3 regions of the Streptomyces sp. NPDC014870 genome follow, and region 1 is predicted to be linked to each of the others. Evidence: riboswitches for the same ligand, from Rfam matches in the RefSeq annotation. Region 1 holds a riboswitch; each other region holds the start of a gene.
What was found. Region 1 has a riboswitch for cyclic di-AMP ahead of ACF09C_RS00860 (transglycosylase SLT domain-containing protein). Riboswitches for the same ligand answer to the same signal wherever they lie in the genome.
Positions count from the first base shown of each region.

Region 2: it holds a riboswitch for cyclic di-AMP, as region 1 does, so the genes downstream of both, ACF09C_RS34040 (transglycosylase family protein) here and ACF09C_RS00860 (transglycosylase SLT domain-containing protein) in region 1, are expected to answer to the same signal.
Region 3: it holds a riboswitch for cyclic di-AMP, as region 1 does, so the genes downstream of both, ACF09C_RS07150 (LysM peptidoglycan-binding domain-containing M23 family metallopeptidase) here and ACF09C_RS00860 (transglycosylase SLT domain-containing protein) in region 1, are expected to answer to the same signal.

Region 1 covers NZ_JBIBWQ010000001.1:201,670-208,133, reverse strand. The annotation lists gene ACF09C_RS00865 (phosphoribosyltransferase family protein) at 1-1,150, shown strand, start outside; gene ACF09C_RS00860 (transglycosylase SLT domain-containing protein) at 1,184-2,035, opposite strand; cyclic di-AMP (ydaO/yuaA leader) riboswitch at 2,040-2,195, opposite strand; gene ACF09C_RS00855 (phosphocholine-specific phospholipase C) at 2,501-4,525, opposite strand; gene ACF09C_RS00850 (SpoIIE family protein phosphatase) at 4,684-6,333, opposite strand; gene ACF09C_RS00845 (LapA family protein) at 6,345-6,464, opposite strand, start outside.
Region 2 covers NZ_JBIBWQ010000014.1:98,299-104,762, reverse strand. The annotation lists gene ACF09C_RS34055 (globin domain-containing protein) at 1-675, opposite strand, end outside; gene ACF09C_RS34050 (cytochrome P450) at 774-2,063, shown strand; gene ACF09C_RS34045 (transglycosylase family protein) at 2,177-3,187, shown strand; cyclic di-AMP (ydaO/yuaA leader) riboswitch at 3,447-3,622, shown strand; gene ACF09C_RS34040 (transglycosylase family protein) at 3,626-4,312, shown strand; gene eno (phosphopyruvate hydratase) at 4,662-5,948, shown strand; gene ACF09C_RS34030 (septum formation initiator family protein) at 6,052-6,464, shown strand, end outside.
Region 3 covers NZ_JBIBWQ010000002.1:547,563-554,026, forward strand. The annotation lists gene ACF09C_RS07130 (aspartate aminotransferase family protein) at 1-960, shown strand, start outside; gene ACF09C_RS07135 (helix-turn-helix domain-containing protein) at 1,047-1,688, shown strand; gene ACF09C_RS07140 (DUF6126 family protein) at 1,707-1,862, shown strand; gene ACF09C_RS07145 (tyrosine-protein phosphatase) at 1,879-2,691, opposite strand; cyclic di-AMP (ydaO/yuaA leader) riboswitch at 3,085-3,244, shown strand; gene ACF09C_RS07150 (LysM peptidoglycan-binding domain-containing M23 family metallopeptidase) at 3,249-4,223, shown strand; gene ACF09C_RS07155 (SGNH/GDSL hydrolase family protein) at 4,391-5,203, shown strand; gene ACF09C_RS07160 (STM4011 family radical SAM protein) at 5,190-6,092, opposite strand; gene ACF09C_RS07165 (STM4012 family radical SAM protein) at 6,102-6,464, opposite strand, start outside.

The DNA.
Region 1 (6,464 bases):
CGCCCTCGGGGCGCCGCTCGACGTCTGTCTCGTCCGCAAGCTGGGGGTGCCCTACCAGCCGGAGCTCGCGATGGGCGCCATCGGCGAGGGGGACGTACGGGTCCTCAACGACCACGTCCTGGCCGACAGCCGGGTCTCGGCCGGGGACCTCGCCGGTGTGGAGGCGCGCGAGCGGGTCGTGCTCGGGCAGCGCTCCCGCCGCTACCGGGGCGCCCGGCCGGCGGCCCGGCTCGACGGCAGGACCGTGGTGGTCGTCGACGACGGCCTCGCGACAGGCGCCACGGCGGTCGCCGCCTGCCGGGTCGTGCGGGCCCAGGGGGCCGCGCGGATCGTCCTCGCGGTGCCGGTCGCACCGGCCGACTGGCGGGACCGGATCGGCCGGGAGGCGGACGAGACCGTCAGCGTCCACGAGCCGGCCTTCTTCTACGCGATCGGCCAGTTCTACCAGGACTTCTCGCAGACCGCCGACGAGGAGGTCGTCGCCTGCCTGGAGCGCCACCACGCCCGGCAGGACCAGGACGACGGAGACCCGGAGGTCCGTATCCCGGTCGCGGGCGTGGAGGTCGCGGGCCATCTCGTGGTGCCCGTCGAGGCTCCGGGGATCGTGGTCTTCGCCCATGGGAGCGGCAGCAGTCGCCACAGCCCCCGCAACCGCGCCGTCGCGGAGTCCCTGAACCGGGCCGGGCTCGGCACGCTCCTCTTCGACCTGCTCACGGAGGACGAGGCGGCCGACCGGGCCAATGTCTTCGACACCGAACTCCTCGCCGGCCGACTGGCCCGGGCCACCCGCTGGCTCGTGGGACGCCCCGGCCTCGAAGGGCTGCGAACCGGCTGGTTCGGCGCCAGCACCGGCGCGGCGGCCGCCCTGTGGGCCGCAGCCGATCCGCTGTCCGAGGTGGCCGCCGTGGTCTCCCGGGGCGGCCGCCCGGACCTCGCGGGGCGACGGCTCGCCCAGGTACGCGCGCCCACCCTGCTGATCGTGGGCGGCGACGACCGCCTCGTCCAGGAGCTGAACGAGGCGGCCCGGTCCCGCCTGACGTGCGAGAACCGCCTCGTCGTCGTCCCCGGTGCCGGGCACCTCTTCGAGGAGCCCGGCACCCTGGAACAGGTCGGCGAACTCGCCGCGAGCTGGTTCACCGACCACTTCTAGCGGGGCCGGTGCCCCGCCTCTCCGCCGGTGGGGCTAGTACGGCCCGTTGACGTTGTCGATGGATCCGTACCGGTCGGCCGCGTAGTTGCAGGCGGCGGTGATGTTGGCGACCGGGTCGTAGAGGTCCATCGAGGTGCCGGGCACGTGGTAGGCGAGGAACGTCGGCTCGATCACCTGGAGCAGACCCTTGGACGGGGTGCCCTTGGCGGCGTTGGAGTCCCAGTTGTTGATGGCCAGCGGGTTGCCGGAGGACTCGCGCATGATGTTGCGCTGGATCCCCTCGTACGTACCGGGGATGCCGTACTTCTGCATGATGTCCAGCGACTCCCGGATCCAGCCGTCGAGGTCGTTGGTGTAGCTCTTCGCGGCCACCGGGGTCGCCTTCGCGGGCGCGGCCTTCGCGGGAGCCGCCTTGGCCGGGGCGGTGCGCTGCTGCGAGCGGTCGGCGCGGTCCGTGCTCGTCGTACGCGCCTGCGACTTCGGTTTCTTCGGGGCCGCGGCCTTTCCGTGCAGCGTGAGTTCGAGGCCGGGGTGGATGAGTGACGGATTGTCACCCACGGTCGCGCGATTCGCGCGGTAGAGGGCCTGCCAGCCACCCTGCACACGCTGCTCGTGCGCGATCACCGAAAGGGAATCACCGCGGGTGACGGTATAGGTCTTCGCGGCGGAATTCTGCGCGGTCGGAATGGATTCCGCGATCTTCGCCGGGGCGCTGAGAACGGTCTTCCCCACGGGGGAGACCGCGGGCGCCGAGGTGGGCGCGGCGTGCGCGGTGGCCGTGCCGACCAGGGGCAGGGCCAGGGCGGCGCCGCCCGTGCTCGCGAGGGCGAGGCCACGGGTCAGGGGCCTTCTCTTGGGGCGCCGGTGCTTACCGTGTGCGGGCATGTTGCAGTCCTCTCCGGCGCCTGCGGGGTGAGCTGTCGGGTTCGGGCTGGAGATGCCCGGCCGCGCGTGCGCGACTTCACCCCGAGCCGTGCCGGAAATCCGGACCGGCGAAAAGTGGGTCCCCCGCTCCTGCCGTCGGGTGAATGAGCGGTCTATTTCGGACGGTGGCAGGATTCGGCGTTCCGTCCGGGTCGAGGTGACCGTAAGCGAGAAATGTCGGACGAAACAAGGCGCCGAATGCGCGGGTATTTCTCCGAGGACTTCCGCCGTCCGCCCGGCGCGCCGAACTTCCTTGCCGGACAAGGGGACGGGGCGGTTCCAAAGATCGTCGAAAAGGTGAGGTGATTCGCCTCACGCGCCGTACCATAACGGACATGCAGGGAAATTCCGCCGAGTTGAGAAATGGGGCACAAGGGGATGTGAAATCCCTTGTGCCCCATTTGGCCGGAACTGTGGATGTGCGGGTCAGCCGGTGATGCTCGGCGCGCCCGTCTCGATGTGGCCGGTGTAGCGGCGCGACCAGGTGCCGTCGATGTCGGCCAGGATCGTGAAGTCGTACCAGCCGTCGTTGTACGCCACCGCGTTGAAGTAGTCCTCGCGCGAGGAGTTCGCCGCCACCGTGTACGTCCACGGCCCGTCCGTGCGGTAGGCGTTCGAGCGGACGGTGAAGGTCACCGGTCCTGCCGAGGTGTTGGTCAGCTTGAACCAGACGGCCGTCTTGCCGGTGCCCGGCTCGGTCGCGAACCGGGCCGCCACCTCGATCGCCTTACCCGCCTTGGAGGCGTCGCCGATGAAGCGCCGCAGGAAGCGGTTGGGGCCCATCATCGAGATGTCGTACTTGCCCGAGCCCGACCCGAGGCCGATGTTGAAGTAGTCCGTGGACGTGGCGCCCGGCTCGACCGTGTACTGCCAGGCCGCCGTGTCCCGGTGCTGGTGCGGGTGGATCGTGAAGTGGGCGGGGCGCTTGGCCGGGGTGCCCTGGTTGGTCATCGAGAACCAGGCGAGGATCTTGCCCGCCGCCCCGAACTCGAAGCGGTCGAGGTTTCCGTTGACCTGGTACGGCAGGGCACGCGCCGGACGCGTTCCGGACTCCTGCGCCGGCAGGGCGTTGTCCTGCGGCACCGGGTTGGGCAGCGGGCCGCAGGTGTCCTGGCCGATGACCTTGGCCGTGGACGGCAGACCCGAGGGGACGCCGTACACCGGGCGCGCGAAGTCGAAGACGCCCGTCAGGTCGCCGACCACCTTCCGCCGCCAGGCGCTGATGTTCGGGCAGGTGGCCGGGGTGCCGAGGGCGGCCGTCCAGACCTCCATGAAGCGCAGCACGGAGGTGTGGTCGAAGACCTCGGAGCTGACCCAGCCGCCACGCGTCCAGGGCGACATCACGAGCATCGGGACCCGGAAGCCGAGGCCGATCGGCACACCGTCGATGAACTCGCCGGGGGTGCCGGGCGGGGCGACCGGCGGCGGCACGTGGTCGAAGAAGCCGTCGTTCTCGTCGTAGTTGAGGAACAGCACCGTCGAGTCGAAGACCTCGGGGTTCGCGGCCAGCGCGCGGTAGACCAGGTCGACGAAGTGCGCGCCGTCGCCGGGCGGGGCGTACGGGTGCTCGGAGAACGCCTCGCTCGCCACCACCCAGGAGACCTGCGGCAGCGTGCCGGCGACGACGTCGGCGCGGATCGCGGCCGCGATGTCGTCCGGGGTGGAGCCGGTGACCTTCGGCACCGACCCCATGCCGCGGTCGTGGAGCGGGTCGCCGGGGCGGGCGTCGGTGAACTTCTTGAAGTACGCGAGCCCGTTGTCGCCGTAGTTGTCCTGGGCGTTCTGGTAGACCTTCCAGCTCACCCCGGCGCGCTGCAGCGCCTCGGCGTACGTCTCCCAGGTCAGCCCGGACTCCTCGCCGCCGTCCTTGCTGGAGGCGTCGATCTTCCCGCTCCACAGGAAGGTGCGGTTGGGTCCTGTGGCGCTGAGCGCCGAGCAGAAGTAGGCGTCGCAGACGGTGTAGTTGTCGGCGAGCGCGTAGTGGAACGGTATGTCGCCGCGGTCCAGGTAGCCGAGGGTGCGGGTGTTGCCGACGCCGGTGACCCAGTTGTCCATCCGGCCCTTGTTCCACGCCGCGTGCTGCGAGGTCCAGCTGTGCGGGAGGTCGCCGTTGCACTGGGCGAGGGTCTCGCCGTCGACACCGCCCGCCGGCGGCGTGGCGCTCAGCTTCCACGGGTACTGGCGGCCGCCCCAGTTGGGCTGGTTGAACATGCCCCAGCCGCCCGGGATGTTGCCCGCGGCCCGGTCGCCGAAGCCGCGCACACCGCGCAGCCGGCCGAAGTAGTGGTCGAAGCTGCGGTTCTCCTGCATGAGCACCACGATGTGCTTGACGTCCGTGATGGTCCCGGTCGCGCCCGCTGCGGCGGCCGACGCCGTGCCCGCGGGCAGCGCCGCGCCCGCCGCGAGCCCTGCCCCGATCCCGACGAATCCCCTGCGGCTGATGGGAGTCAATGCCCCGCCTCTCGTGTCACCGCATGCCCCACTGGCACACGGTGGACAGGATGGGGGAGCCGGAGCTAAAGGTATACATCCGCGCGGTAAGTCTTTGGTGAACTTCCGAAGGGCAGCAGGTAGTTGCACTTGATTGGTTCGTACATGAACCAATGCGGCTAGCGCGGGGTTGTCCCTGCGGGGTCGCGCTGCACCATCAGCAGCGCCGCGTCGTCCTCCGCGTGCGGGCCGCCGGTGAGGGAGTCGAGGAGGTGGTCGGCCAGCTCCTCCAGATCGGGCGGCCCGCTCGTGAAGGCGGCGGCCAGCCGCGACAGGCCGATGTCGAAGTCCTCGCCCGGCTTCTCGACGAGCCCGTCGGAGTAGAGCAGCAGCGTCTCGCCCGGTGCGAGGACGGTCGTCGTGTACGGATACGGGGCCGTCCCCCACTCGGCGGGCAGGCCCAGTGGTGGGCCGCCCGCCAGCCGCACGCGCTCGACCGACCCGTCGGCGTGGCGCAGCAGCGGCGGCGGATGGCCCGCGTTCGCCACATGGGTCTCGCCCGTGGCGAGCGAGACCCGCAGGTACTGGCACGTCGCGAACCGGTCGCAGTCCAGCTGGGCCAGGAACGCCGACGCCTTGCCCAGGACGGTCTCGCAGCCGTGGCCCTCCGCCGCGTACGCGGCCATCGCCACCCGCAACTGCCCCATGAGCGCCGCCGCCTCGGTGTCGTGCCCCTGCACGTCACCGATCGCGAGCCCGAGCCCGCCGTCGGGCAGTACCACCGCGTCGTACCAGTCGCCGCCGACCCGCACCCCCTTCCGGGCCGTCCGGTACCGCACCGCGATCCGCCCGCCGGGCGGCCGGGGGATCCGGCGCGGCAGCATCGCGCTCTGCAGCGCGGTGGCGATCTCCTGGGACCGGTCGAGCGGCACCACCCGGTGCACCGCGCGGGCCACCGCCTTGGCCCAGCCGGCCATCAGGGTGTGGTCCGCGTAGGAGAAGACCGACCGGTCGTCGTAGAACACGCCCAGCGCGCCGAGCGGCTGCCCCTCGTCCACCAGCGGCAGGAACGCGGCGGCCGTGGCGCGGAAACCGAGCCGGTAGGGCTCGAGGTTCGGGTAGCGGTCGAGGAAGGCGTGCACGGAGGTGAAGAAGAGCGGGCTGCACGTACGGACGACGTCGTTCAGGGGCAGCGAGTCCGCGAGCCGTGACTTCGAGGGAAAGCCGCTGGTGCCGGGGGAGACCACGGTGCGGACCAGTTGCAGCCGTCCCTGTTCCAGTACGCCCAGGGAGATCCCCCGTGCCCCGAGCGGGCGCAGGCTCACCTCGCTCCCGAGCACTTGGGCGACCTCGTTCACACTCATCGCACGGGCCAGCGCGAGCGCCCCTTCGCCCAGGGCGCGCAACGGATCCCGCTCCTCCTCCGCCGGTAGCCGCAGCGCGGTGCGGGCCAGGTCGAGGGTGGCGTCCCGGACCACCCCCACCACGCGCACCGCCCCGCCCGGGCGCTCGCGGACCAGGGAGCCACGGGCGTGCGTCCAGCGGGTCCGTCCGTCGTGGAGGCGCACCTGGAAGTAGGCGCTGTACGCGTTCCTGCGGCCGGCCAGCAGGTCGGCGGAGAGCCCCGACAGCAGATCCCAGTCCGCCGGCCGGATGCGGGGGCGCAGATCGGCCGTGGAGCCGGTGACCTCGGCCGGCAGCAGCCCGAACACCGTCCGGGCCACCGGGTCGAGGACCATCCGCCCACTCGCCGGATCCCAGGCGAAACACCCCACGCGGGTCGCCGCGAGCGCCTCGCCCGGCTCCAGCCGGGGATCCGTGTCGACCATCCGGGTGGCCGTCAGCGCCGGGCGCGCCGACGGGCGAGGTACATGCCGAGGAGCATTCCGACGAGCAGGGTGACCGTGAGAACGCTCCAGAGCGGCAGCGTGACCGTGGGGATCCACAGCCTGATCGTCAC
Region 2 (6,464 bases), on a different contig from region 1:
CGGCTCGCCCACCCCTACCGCCTCGACGAGCGCCGTGCTCATCGCCCCGCCCGGGATCCGGCTCACATGCAGGTCCACCGTCCCGTCCGGCCGCGCCGCGTTCGCCATGGAGTAGGTCCGCCACACCCGGGGCACCCGCAGCGAGCTGACCCCGACGTACTGCCCCGGCCGGTACGCGAAGGGCCTGCGCGGCTTCACCGTGAGCACCGCCAGGTCCTCGTCGAGCCGCTCGTGCCGGACGACGACGGCGTCCCACCAGGCCGGCTCGCCCTCCGCCTCGGCCTGCTCGGCGCCCCGCATCATCTGCTCGGCCACCTGCCCGTACGCCTCGCCCCAGGCCTTCTCCGCCTCGATGCTCCAGGCGGTTCCGGCGGCGTGCGCGAACGCGGCGGTCAGGCTGGATCCGACGGCGGCGTAGAGCGCGGGGGAGGCCAGGAACTTGCGGTGGTCGCGGCCCAGATGGGCGAGGTAGTCCGCGAGCCCGGGGTCCTCCAGACGGGTCACGACATGGGTGAGCGCGGCGAAGAGCCGGTCGCGCTGGGCCCGCAGGTCCTCGGGGAAGAGTTCGCGGACGCCCGGGTTGTGCCAGAACAGATGGGAGTAGAAGAAGGCGACGGCATGCTCGGCCCGTCTCTCGACGACGGCGAACGTGCTTCTGAGCAACTCGGCATCCACGCGGGAGAATCTAGGCCACGGCCCTTCACAGGACGATCACATCTCGTGGACCGGTCGCCCGGAGGGCCGGCGTGCCGCCGACCTTGTAACGTCGCAGGGTGAGCACGCCCCCCGCCGACAGCACCGCCGAGCACCCCGCCGACAAGCCCGCCGGGCACCCCGCCCCCGAGCTCTTCACCTGGGAATTCGCGACCGACCCGTACCCCGCCTACGCCTGGCTGCGCGAGCACGCGCCCGTGCACCGGGCCAAGCTGCCCAGCGGGGTCGAGGCCTGGCTGGTGACGCGGTACGCGGACGCCCGGCAAGCGCTTGCCGACCAGCGGCTCTCGAAGAACCCGGCACACCACGACGAGCCGGCGCACGCCAAGGGGAAGACGGGGATCCCGGGGGAGCGCAAGGCCGAGCTGATGACGCACCTGCTCAACATCGACCCGCCCGACCACACCCGGCTGCGGCGCCTGGTCTCCAAGGCGTTCACCCCGCGCCGGGTCGCCGAGTTCGCGCCCCGGGTGCAGGAGCTGACGGACCGGCTGATCGGCGGCTTCGCGGCCAGGGGCTCGGCCGACCTCATCCATGAATTCGCTTTCCCCCTGCCCATCTACGCCATCTGCGACCTGCTCGGGGTGCCCGAGGAGGACCAGGACGACTTCCGGGACTGGGCCGGGATGATGATCCGGCACGGCGGAGGGCCGCGCGGCGGGGTGGCGCGGTCGGTCAAGAAGATGCGCGGCTATCTCGCGGAGCTGATCCACCGCAAGCGGCTCGATCCCGGCGACGACCTGATCTCGGGGCTCATCAAGGCCTCCGACCACGGCGAGCACCTCACCGAGAACGAGGCCGCCGCCATGGCCTTCATCCTTCTGTTCGCCGGCTTCGAGACGACCGTAAATTTGGTCGGTAACGGCGTCTATGCCCTACTTGGTCACCCCGGTCAGCGCGAGCGCCTGCAGGCCTCGCTCGCCGCGGGCGAGCGGGGGCTCCTGGAGACCGGTGTCGAGGAGTTGCTGCGCTACGACGGGCCGGTGGAGCTGGCGACCTGGCGGTACGCCATGGAGCCGCTGACGATCGGCGGCCAGGAGATCCCGGCGGGCGACCCGGTCCTGGTCGTCCTCGCGGCCGCCGACCGCGACCCGGCGCGCTTCGACGCGCCCGACACGCTGGATCTGGCCCGGCGCGACAACCAGCACCTCGGCTACGGGCACGGCATCCACTACTGCATCGGCGCGCCGCTCGCCCGGCTCGAAGGACAGATCGCCCTCGCGACGTTGTTGACTCGCCTTCCGGACCTGCGACTTGGCGCCGATCCGGACGAACTGCGGTGGCGCGGAGGACTCATCATGCGCGGCTTGCGCACCCTTCCGGTGGAGTTTGCCCCAGTTGTGAAGTGACGCTCCGTCAAGACTGTGACTTTTACGTGATCTCCGCTGCATCGACTTGTGACTGACGTTCGAATGCCGCTACGTTCACCGTCACCTCAGCAGTCACACGGAAGGCAGCCCGCATGCGCTCCGGGAACGGTCGACACCGCAGACCCCGCCAGGCCCCCGCCATCGTCGTCGCCGCAGGCGTGACGGGATCGGCCCTCGCGCTGCCCCTCCTGGCGGCGGGCTCCGCCTCCGCCGCGGACGCGGCGACCTGGGACCGGGTCGCCGAGTGCTCCTCGGGTGGTCAGTGGAGCGCGCACTTCGGCAACGGGCTCTACGGCGGACTCCAGTTCTCCCAGGAGAGCTGGGAGCGCCACGGCGGTCTCGCATACGCGACGAGCGCCGACCTCGCCAGCCGCGCCCAGCAGATCGCGGTGGCCGAAAAGGCCCTTGCCGCGGGCGACACCCAGTGGGCCACCTGTGCGCCGATCGCCGGCCTGACCAACGACGGCGCCAAGCCGGACGTCGACCCCGGACCGGGCGTCAAGCCGTCCGAGCCCACGGGCCCGCTCCCCGAGTCCAACCGCACCTCCGGCCTCCCGTCGGACTCCGCGCAGTCCGCGGCCCCCTCGGACAAGTCCTCCACCCCCTCCTCCGAGGCCTCCACGCCGTCCACGGCCACTCCCGAGACCTCCGCCACGCCCGAGACGTCCCCCACGGCGCCCGAGACCTCCGGTACCCCGTCCGCGCCGGGCAACGGCAAGCACCGGGGCGACGCGGCACCGGAAGAGACGGGCAATACGGACAAGGATCGCGAAAAGGGCCGCCACGCCCTGCCTTCTGACACGCAGACGACGGACGGTTCCGTCGAGAGCGGTGCGAAACTGGACAGTACGGACAACACGCCTGCAGAGGACATCACCGACGCTATCGGCGAATACACCGTCAAGCCCGGCGACAACCTCACCGAGATCGCCCAGCGGAACGAACTCCCCGGCGGCTGGGGCGCCCTGTACGACGCCAACCGCACGGTCGTGGGCGCCGACCCGGACCTCATCATCCCTGGCCAGAGCCTCGATCTGACGCCGGACAAGGCTGCGGACAAGGCCGCGGACAAGGCTGCCGGGGCGGACGCGCCGCAGGGGTAGTTCGGGGCTGAATGTCCGGTTCTGTGCAAGTGAGACATGGGTCTCTTCGTCTCAACTGGCGTGTCTCGTCCACGAACTCCCCTTCCGTCACCTCTCACCTGCGTAAACGCCCTTTGTCCCGAGGCAAGTAGGGGGGATTTGTCCCCCATGGACGTCTTTGAACTTCCCCCGGGTCTGTGTCTACGGTCGTGACCGCTCGCCACCGCGGGCCCCGTCGACCGAAACGCCGAATCCTGCCGTCGGCCGATGGGAACAGTCGTCGCGTCAAGCGCCGTAGGCAGGAGCGGGGGACCCAAGGTAAGTGCCGTCCCCGGCCGTTGAGACAGACGGCCGAAGGACCGGCTTGGGGTGAAGCCGCGCGCAAGGTCGCGCGGCCGGGCAACTCACATGGCCCGAACCCGACAGCTCACCTCGCAGGCGTCGGTGAGGAGAAGTCCCATGCTGTTTTCCGCCAAGGGCAAACACCGTCGTCCCTCCAAGGCCACCCGCGCCGTCGCCCTCGCCGGTGTCGCCGGTGTCGCCGTCGCCGCCCCCCTGATGGGCGCCGGCACCGCCTCGGCCGCCACCGTCTCCGAGTGGGACAAGGTCGCCCAGTGCGAGTCCGGCGGCAACTGGTCCATCAACACCGGCAACGGCTACTACGGCGGCCTGCAGTTCTCCAACTCCACGTGGGCCGCCTTCGGTGGCACCGCGTACGCCGCGAGCGCCGACCAGGCCTCGAAGTCGCAGCAGATCGCCATCGCCGAGAAGGTCCTCGCCGGCCAGGGCAAGGGTGCCTGGCCGAGCTGTGGTGTCGGCCTCTCGTCCGCCACCCCCGGTGTCGTCGCGGAGAGCGCGCCGCAGCCGGAGCGTCAGGCCGAGCAGCCGACGACCCGCAGCGAGCAGCGGACCGCCCCGAAGGCCCCGGCCAAGAAGGCCGAGTCCAAGAAGACCGTCACCACCCCGACCGGCAAGAAGGTCAAGAAGGGTGACGGCGAGTACAAGGTCGTCGCCGGTGACACCCTGAGCACGATCGCCGCCGCCCACGACGTCAAGGGCGGCTGGGCCAAGCTCTTCGAGCTCAACAAGGACGTCGTCGAGGACGCCGACCTGATCTACCCGGGCCAGCAGCTCCACCTGAAGTGAGCCCGGCGGCTCGCGTGAGTCCGGCGGCTCGCGCGCGCCCCACGACCCTCCCGCGGTGACCACCCCGGTCCGCAGCGTCCTTCCCCCGTGCGCTGCGGGCCGGGGTTCCGCGCTGTCCGGGGCCGGGTCGCGGACGGTCCTCGGTGCGGCCCCTGGTACGGACCCCGCCCGGTTACCGCCGAGTAGATTCGGGGCCCTTTGGCCCGAGATGCATGCCCTTGGGTCCTTTTTCGTCCCAGGGGGCGGGCGCCCGGCTGGCTGGAGCCCTGGAGCCGGTTAGGCTCTTGTCGCAAGGCCAAAGCGACCCTGCACCGCAAGCGTCACATCTAGCGTCACATCCCAGAAGGAGATGCTCGTGCCGTCCATCGACGTCGTCGTAGCCCGGGAAATCCTGGACTCCCGAGGCAACCCCACGGTCGAGGTCGAGGTCGGCCTCGACGACGGCAGCACCGGCCGTGCTGCCGTTCCGTCCGGTGCCTCCACCGGTGCGTTCGAGGCCATTGAGCTCCGTGACGGAGACAAGAACCGCTACCAGGGCAAGGGCGTCGAGAAGGCCGTCCTCGCCGTGATCGAGCAGATCGGCCCGGAGCTCGTCGGCTACGACGCCACCGAGCAGCGCCTGATCGACCAGGCCATGTTCGACCTGGACGCCACCGACAACAAGGCCTCCCTCGGCGCCAACGCCATCCTCGGCGTCTCCCTCGCCGTCGCGCACGCCGCGTCCGAGGCCTCGGACCTCCCGCTCTTCCGCTACCTCGGCGGCCCGAACGCGCACCTGCTGCCCGTTCCGATGATGAACATCCTGAACGGCGGCTCGCACGCCGACTCCAACGTGGACATCCAGGAGTTCATGATCGCGCCGATCGGCGCGGAGTCCTTCTCCGAGGCCCTGCGCTGGGGCACCGAGGTCTACCACACCCTCAAGTCCGTCCTGAAGACCAAGGGCCTGTCCACCGGCCTCGGCGACGAGGGCGGCTTCGCCCCGAACCTGGACTCCAACCGCGAGGCGCTCGACCTCATCCTGGAGGCCATCAAGCAGGCCGGCTACGTCCCGGGCAAGGACATCGCGCTGGCGCTCGACGTCGCCGCGTCCGAGTTCTACAAGGACGGCTCGTACGCGTTCGAGGGCAAGTCCCGCTCGGCCGCCGAGATGACCGAGTACTACGAGGAGCTCGTCTCCGCGTACCCGCTCGTCTCCATCGAGGACCCGCTGTTCGAGGACGACTGGGCCGGCTGGAAGGTCCTCACGGACAAGCTGGGCACCAAGGTCCAGATCGTCGGCGACGACCTGTTCGTCACCAACCCGGAGCGCCTGGCCCGCGGCATCGAGGACGGCGCCGCCAACGCGCTGCTCGTCAAGGTCAACCAGATCGGTTCGCTGACCGAGACCCTCGACGCCGTCGAGCTGGCCCAGCGCAACGGCTTCAAGTGCATGATGTCGCACCGCTCCGGCGAGACCGAGGACGTCACCATCGCCGACCTCGCCGTCGCCACCAACTGCGGTCAGATCAAGACCGGCGCCCCGGCCCGCTCCGAGCGCGTCGCCAAGTACAACCAGCTCCTGCGCATCGAGGAGATCCTCGACGACGCGGCGGTCTACGCCGGCCGCAGCGCGTTCCCGCGCTTCAAGGGCTGATCCGTAGCCCCTGAGCACCCCGAGTCACCCTCGGTTACGTACGTCCCCGCACCCGGTCCCGTACCGTGTGCGGGGACGTCCGTTCTGAAGGGGAGGCGCGTACATGGCCCGGGACCGGTTCTCGACCGCGACCAGGATCCGGCTGCTCGGCGAGCAGACCGCAGCCCGCGTGTACCGCTCCCAGACCCGCCGCCAGGCCCGCCGCTCCCGGCTCACCGGCCGCGCGGCCTTCCTCGCCCTGGTCGTCTGCTCGCTCGTCGTCGCCCTCGCGTACCCGATGCGGCAGTACGTCTCCCAGCGCGGCGAGATCGCCGAGCAGGAGCGCCGGGCCGCCGAGGCCGCCGCGCGCGTGGAGGAGCTGCGGGACGAGAAGGCCCGGCTCCAGGACCCCGCGTACGTGCGCAGGCTCGCCCGTGAGCACCTGCACTACGTGATGCCCGGCGAGACCGGCTTCACCGTGAACGACCCCGAGGCCGAGCGCGACCGCCGCGCCGAGCAGGGCGAGGCCGACCGGCC
Region 3 (6,464 bases), on a different contig from region 1:
CCGAGGATCCTGTACTGCGCGCACGCCTTCCACGGACTGACCACCGGCTCCCTGTCGGTGAACGGGGAGAAGGGGTTCCGGGACGGCTTCGCTCCGCTGCTGCCCGACACGGCCCTCGCGCTCGGGGACCTCGACGCCCTGGAGCGGGAGCTGCGCAAGGGCGACGTGGCGGGCTTCGTCGTCGAGCCGATCCAGGGCAAGGGGGTGCACGCGGCCCCGCCCGGCTTCCTGCGCGCCGCCCAGGAGCTGCTGCACCGGCACGGAGCCCTGCTGATCGCCGACGAGGTGCAGACCGGGCTCGGCAGGACCGGGGACTTCTACGCGTACCAGCACGAGGAGGGGGTCGAGCCCGATCTGCTCTGCGTCGCCAAGGCCCTGTCCGGCGGGTACGTACCGGTGGGGGCGACGCTCGGCAAGGACTGGATCTTCAAGAAGGTCTACTCGTCCATGGACCGCGTCCTCGTCCACTCCGCCAGCTTCGGCTCCAACGCGCAGGCCATGGCCGCCGGGCTCGCCGTGCTCTCGGTGATGGAGAACGAGGGCACGGTGGCGCACGCGCGCCGGATCGGCGAACTGCTCTCCTCGCGTCTGAGGGAGCTCGTGCCGCGCTACGAGCTGCTGCACGAGATCCGTGGGCGTGGACTGATGATCGGCATCGAGTTCGGCCGGCCCTCCTCGCTCGGCCTGCGCAGCCGCTGGACCATGCTGCAGGCGGCCCGCAAGGGGCTCTTCGCGCAGATGGTCGTCGTGCCGTTGCTCCAGCGCCACCGGATCCTGACCCAGGTGTCCGGCGACCACATGGAAGTGATCAAGCTGATTCCGCCGCTGATCATCGACGAGGCGGACGTGGACCGGTTCGTGACCGCGTTCACGGCGGTCATGGATGACGCCCACGGTGGCGGCGGGCTGGTCTGGGACTTCGGGAAGACGCTGGTCAAGCAGGCGGTCGCGCAGCGCTGACGCGAGGGTGGCGCGTTCACACCGGCACTCTTTGCCTCTGGGGCAAGAAGTTTGCCTCAGAGGAAAATTCCTGGCGGAATGGAGGCATGGACCACCTCCCCGGGGAGCGTTCCCCGGACCCTGCCGCAGGCGACGCGACCGCCGTCCTGCCGGACGTCGCCCCGCAGCTGCGGGGCCTGCGCCGGCGCCGCGGGCTGACCCTCGAGGCAGCCGCTCAGCGCGCCGGACTCTCCCCGGCCCATCTCTCCCGGCTCGAGACGGGCCACCGCCAGCCCTCGCTGCCGATGCTGCTGGCCCTGGCCCGTATCTACGGTACGACGGTCTCCGCCCTCCTGGGCGAGGTTCCGGCCGAGCGTGATCCGATCGTCCGGGCCGGCCGGTCCGAACCCGTCGAGGCGGACGGTTGGATCTACCGCCAGGCCGGGGGGCCGGGCCGCGCGCTGCAGGCGCTCCGCGTCCACGTGCCGTACGCCACCCGGGCCGACATCGTGCGGGTCCATCCGGGGGAGGAGTGGCTGCACGTCCTCGACGGCCGGGTGCGCCTCGCGCTCGGCGATGCCGTCCATGTCCTGGAGCCCGGGGACAGCGCGCACTTCGACTCGCTCACGCCGCACCGGATCGGCGCCGCCGGACGGGGCGGGGCCGAGCTGCTCTTCGTCCACACGCTGATGCAGAGCCCCGTCGCCGAGCTGTGCCTCGGCGACGGCGGCGCACCTCATCTGCGCTGACCTTCAGAAAGGACCGATATGTCCAAGAAGCCCGCACCGGTCACCGGCGAGGAGCGCGAGGCCGGCAAGTTCCCCAAGGGCCTGGTCCTCCGGCTCTTCGCCTACCTCGTGGCCGGGCACCTCTTCGCCGGCTTCCTCTATCTGCTCTTCGCCCTCGGCGCGCAGAACCAATGACGCGCCGGGACGGCGGTCACCCCTCGACGACGAGTCGCTCGCGCAGCTTCGCCCGGGTCTCCGGGCTGAGCTTCAGGCCGTCGGTGAAGTAGTTCTCCGCCGTCCCCCAGGTCTGCTCCATCGTCTCGAAGGCGGCCCGCAGGTACTCCACCCGCGCGTCGAACAGCGGGCTGATCAGCTCCATCACCTCGGGCGCCATCGCGTCCGAGGCGTCGGAGGTGCGGCGCACCTTGTAGCGGCGGTGCGGGTCGTTCGACTTCACGTAGTCGGCCTCGATCGCCTCGCGCTCGACGCCCACCGCGAGCAGGGAGATCGCGACGGAGAGGCCGGCCCGGTCCTTTCCGGCCGCGCAGTGCATCAGCGCCGGGACGCTGTCCTCGGCGAGCGCGTGCAGGATGCGGCTGTGCTCCGCCGTCCGCTCGACGATCATCTGCCGGTACGAATCGGACATTCGGGTCGCGGCCTTGCCGTCGCCGAGGATGGCGCGAAGCTGCTCCAGCTCGCCGGAGCGGACGAGCTTCCAGAACTCCTTGCCGTCGGCCGGGTCGTTGAGCGGTATGTTCACGTTCCGTACACCGGGCAGTTCGACGTCCGGACCCTCGATCTTGACATCGGCCTGATTGCGGAAATCGAAGATCGTGTGCAGCCCGAGGGTGGCGAGGAAGGTCGCGTCCTCCTCGGTGGCGTGGGCCAGGTGGCCGCTGCGGAAGAGGCGTCCGAACCGCACCGAACCGCCGTCCACGGTCGGCAGTCCGCCCACGTCCCGGAAGTTGCGGACCCCGGTGAGCTCGGGTTCGGTCGACGGGACCTGGGGCAGCTGCTGCGTCACGAGTGCTCCTGAAGGTAGACGGATCGCGATCGGTTCCTGATCGATTCCTGGGGCAATCATCCCGGGTGTCGGGGTCGGCGCGCACCCCTGGGTGGGGGATTGGGTGTTCTGTCCGAATTGAGCCCTTCGATATAACGCGCCCTGGTTGCAGGGGAGATGGGTTTCGGGGCGTGAGCAGCGTCTCAAAGGTGACGGACCGTGCCTGATCGTCCCCGCTAATTCCCGTACCGGAAAAGGAAATCGATCCCCCGTCATCCACGCAGGGTGACCGGAATTCGGTGCGGATATCACGCCGCGGATTGCGAACGGAAACCAGCGGCTTGTTCGGCTCGACCCCGCTCGTCTAGCGTCACGCTCAATCCGGACGGACCGCCGAATCCTGCCACCGCCCGGAATCAATCCGCACCCATCCACGTACGGCAGGAGCGGGGGACCCAGGTAAGTACGCCGCACCGGTCGAACCGGTCGGCTCGGGGTGAAGTCGCGTGAGAGCGCGGCCGGACATCTCCAGTCCGAACCCGACAGCTCACCTCGTAGGCGACGGAGAGGAATTCGCCATGCCCGCGAAGGGTAAGCATCGCCGTCCCAAGGCCAACCCGATCACGCGCGGATTCGTCGCCGCCGGCACCGGTGGCGCCGTCGTCGCCCTCCCGCTGCTCGGCGCGACCGGCGCCCACGCCGCCGAGAAGGCCGCGCCGGCCCTGACGCCCGCGCAGGCCGTCACCGCCGTCGCCGCCACCCCCGCGAAGGCCCCGGCCGCCCCGGCGACCGCCCCCGCGGCGAAGCCGAAGACGTACTCCGTCGTTCCGGGCGACTACCTGTCGAAGATCGCCGCCGAGCACGACCTCAAGGGTGGCTGGCAGAAGCTCTACGCCGACAACCGCCAGGTCGTCGGCGAGAACCCCTCGCTGATCCTCCCCGGCATGAAGCTCACCCTCGGCGCCAAGTCCACGGCCGCCCCGAAGGCCGCGGCCCCCAAGGCCGCCCCGAAGGCCGCGCCCAAGGCCGAGAAGAAGTCCTCGTCCTCCGACACGAGCGAGTCGCGTGCCTCCCGCTCCTCCGAGCGCACCACAGCCGCCACCACCCAGGGCTCCGCCCCCGCGCAGTCCGCCCCGGCGCAGTCCTCCTCCGGCTGGGTCGCCCCGGTCGGCGGCGGCGTCTCCACCCCGTACCGGGCCTCCGGTTCGATGTGGTCCTCCGGCTACCACACCGGTGTCGACTTCATCGCCTCCTCCGGCACCTCGGTCAAGGCCGTCGGCGCGGGCACCGTCCACTCGGCCGGCTGGAGCGGCGCGTACGGCAACGAGGTAGTCATCCAGCACGCCGACGGCACGTACTCCCAGTACGCCCACCTCTCCTCGCTCTCCGTCTCGGCCGGCCAGACCGTCACGGGCGGCCAGCAGATCGGCCTCTCCGGCTCGACCGGCAACTCCAGCGGCCCGCACCTGCACTTCGAGATCCGCACCGGCCCGAGCTACGGCTCGGACATCGACCCGCTGGCATACCTGCGCCAGCACGGCGTCGGCATCTGACGCTCCGCGTCGCACGCTCCACCCCGCAGGGGCCCGGCACTTCGGTGCGCCGGGCCCCTCCGGCGTATTCCGGCTTGGCGGAATCTTGACCGGTGGCGTATCTCACCCGGCGTCAACCCCTCCTTACGGTCGCGTAGGTCACACCCATAAGGGAAAGATGAACTCCCGTGGCAGACGATTCGAGATCAAGAGACAAGAACGCATTCGGGTCGTACGCGGCGATCGGGGACAGCTTCACCGAGGGCGTCGGAGATCCCGGGCCGGACGGGAAGTACGTCGGATGGGCGGACCGCTTCGCGGTTCTCCTCGCCGACCAATTGCCGGAGCACGACGCGTTCCGTTACGCCAATCTGGCCGTCCGGGGCCGGCTCCTCGACCAGATCGTGGCGGAACAGGTCCCGAGGGCCAGGGAACTCGCCCCCGACCTGGTGAGTTTCTGCGCGGGCGGCAACGACATCATCCGCCCCGGCACCGACCCGGACGACGTCGCCGAGCGCTTCGAGCGCGCCGTCGCCGACCTGACGTCGGCCGTCGGCACGGTGATGGTGACGACCGGCTTCGACACCCGCGACGTACCCGTCCTGCGGCACCTGCGCGGCAAGATCGCCACGTACACCGCCCACGTCCGGGCCATCGCCGACCGCTACGACTGCCCGGTCCTCGACCTGTGGTCGCTCAAGTCCGTCCAGGACAGGCGGGCCTGGGACGACGACCGGCTGCACCTCTCGCCCGAGGGCCACACCCGGGTCGCGCTGCGCGCCGCCCAGGTCCTCGGCATGGACGTGCCGGCCGACCCTGACCAGGCCTGGCCGCCGCTGCCGCCGAGGGGGACCCTGGAGGTCCGCCGCGACGACATCCACTGGGCCAAGGAGTACCTCGTCCCGTGGATCGGGCGCCGCCTGCGCGGCGAGAGCTCGGGCGACGACGTCGCGGCCAAGCGCCCCGACCTCATGCCGGTCGGCGACCTCATGCCCCTCTGACGACTCCGCCGGGCGCGGCCGCGCCGTCGGGTCCGACCACCCCGACCGGCGCGGCCGGGATCCGCTCCAGGACCCCGCCCGCGAACACGTCGTACAGCGGCAGCGTCTCCAGGTGGACGTAGCCGATGTGGCAGTCGCACACGGCGAGCGGGCAGGCGCGCGGGCGCAGGGCGGCACGGAACGAGCCGTCGTACAGATTGCCCAGCTCGGCCTTGACGAAATGGCACCGGCGCACCGTCCCGTCGCCGTCCACGGAGATCACCGACTCCCCGGTCCTGCAGGGCAGCTCGGCCGAGCGGTGCGGACGGCGGCTGTACGGGAAGAGGGGGTCGAGCGCCGTCCAGCGCTCGGCCTCCTCGTCGGTGTACGTGTGGCCCTCCGCCGCGTTCACCCACAGATAGACCTCGCCCGGCAGGTCCGCGCGCAGCCGCACCGCGTGCTCCCGGTGCTCGGCCAGGCCGACGACCCCGACACTGAACCGCGTCCCCCGCGCCGCCAGCTCGTGGCACTTCGCGAGGAAACGGTCGTACGGTGTCTGGCCGGGATGGTACGTGCACCAGAGCGCGAGGGTCCCGGCGTCGGCCTCGGCCAGCCAGTCCGTGCGGCAGCTCAGATTGGTCTGGATCGCCACCCGCTCGATGTGCGGCAGGTGCGACAGCTCGGCGAGGGTCCGCCGGTACCACGACCGGACCAGCCCCTCGCCCCACGGCGTGAACAGGATCCGCAGCCGGTCACCGGTCTGCGCCGCCGCCCACGCGGAGAAGCGCTCGAGGGCGGCCCGGTCGGCCCGCAGCTGCTCACGGCTGTCACGCCGCTTGGCGAACGGGCAGTAGGGACAGTCGTAGTCACAGGAGGCGAGCGGCCCCCGGTACAGGATCGTCAGGTCCACGACCGGTCCCTACTTCGGCTCGTAGGCGGCCATCGCCGCCCGTACGGCCGGGGAGAAGAGCGCCGGGCCCAGCGCGTCCGAGTGCGCGAGCCCCTCGGTGGAGAGCCGAAGGAGTCCGGCGGGCGCCGCCGGGTCCAGCCAGCCCAGCGCCTCGAACCGGCCCAGCTCCTCGAGGAAGTCCGCGAAGGGCGAGGCGCCGAACCGCTCCTCGTACTCGGCGGTGGCCATGCCTCGGGCCTGCAGGAGCGACTGCAGCAGATGGCGTCGGCGCGCCTCGTCCGCGTCGACCCGGCGGCCCACCCGGGCCCGGCCGAAGTCCTCCGTCGCCGTGTAGTCGTCGATGATCGCCCGGATCTCCCGCATCTCGACGGC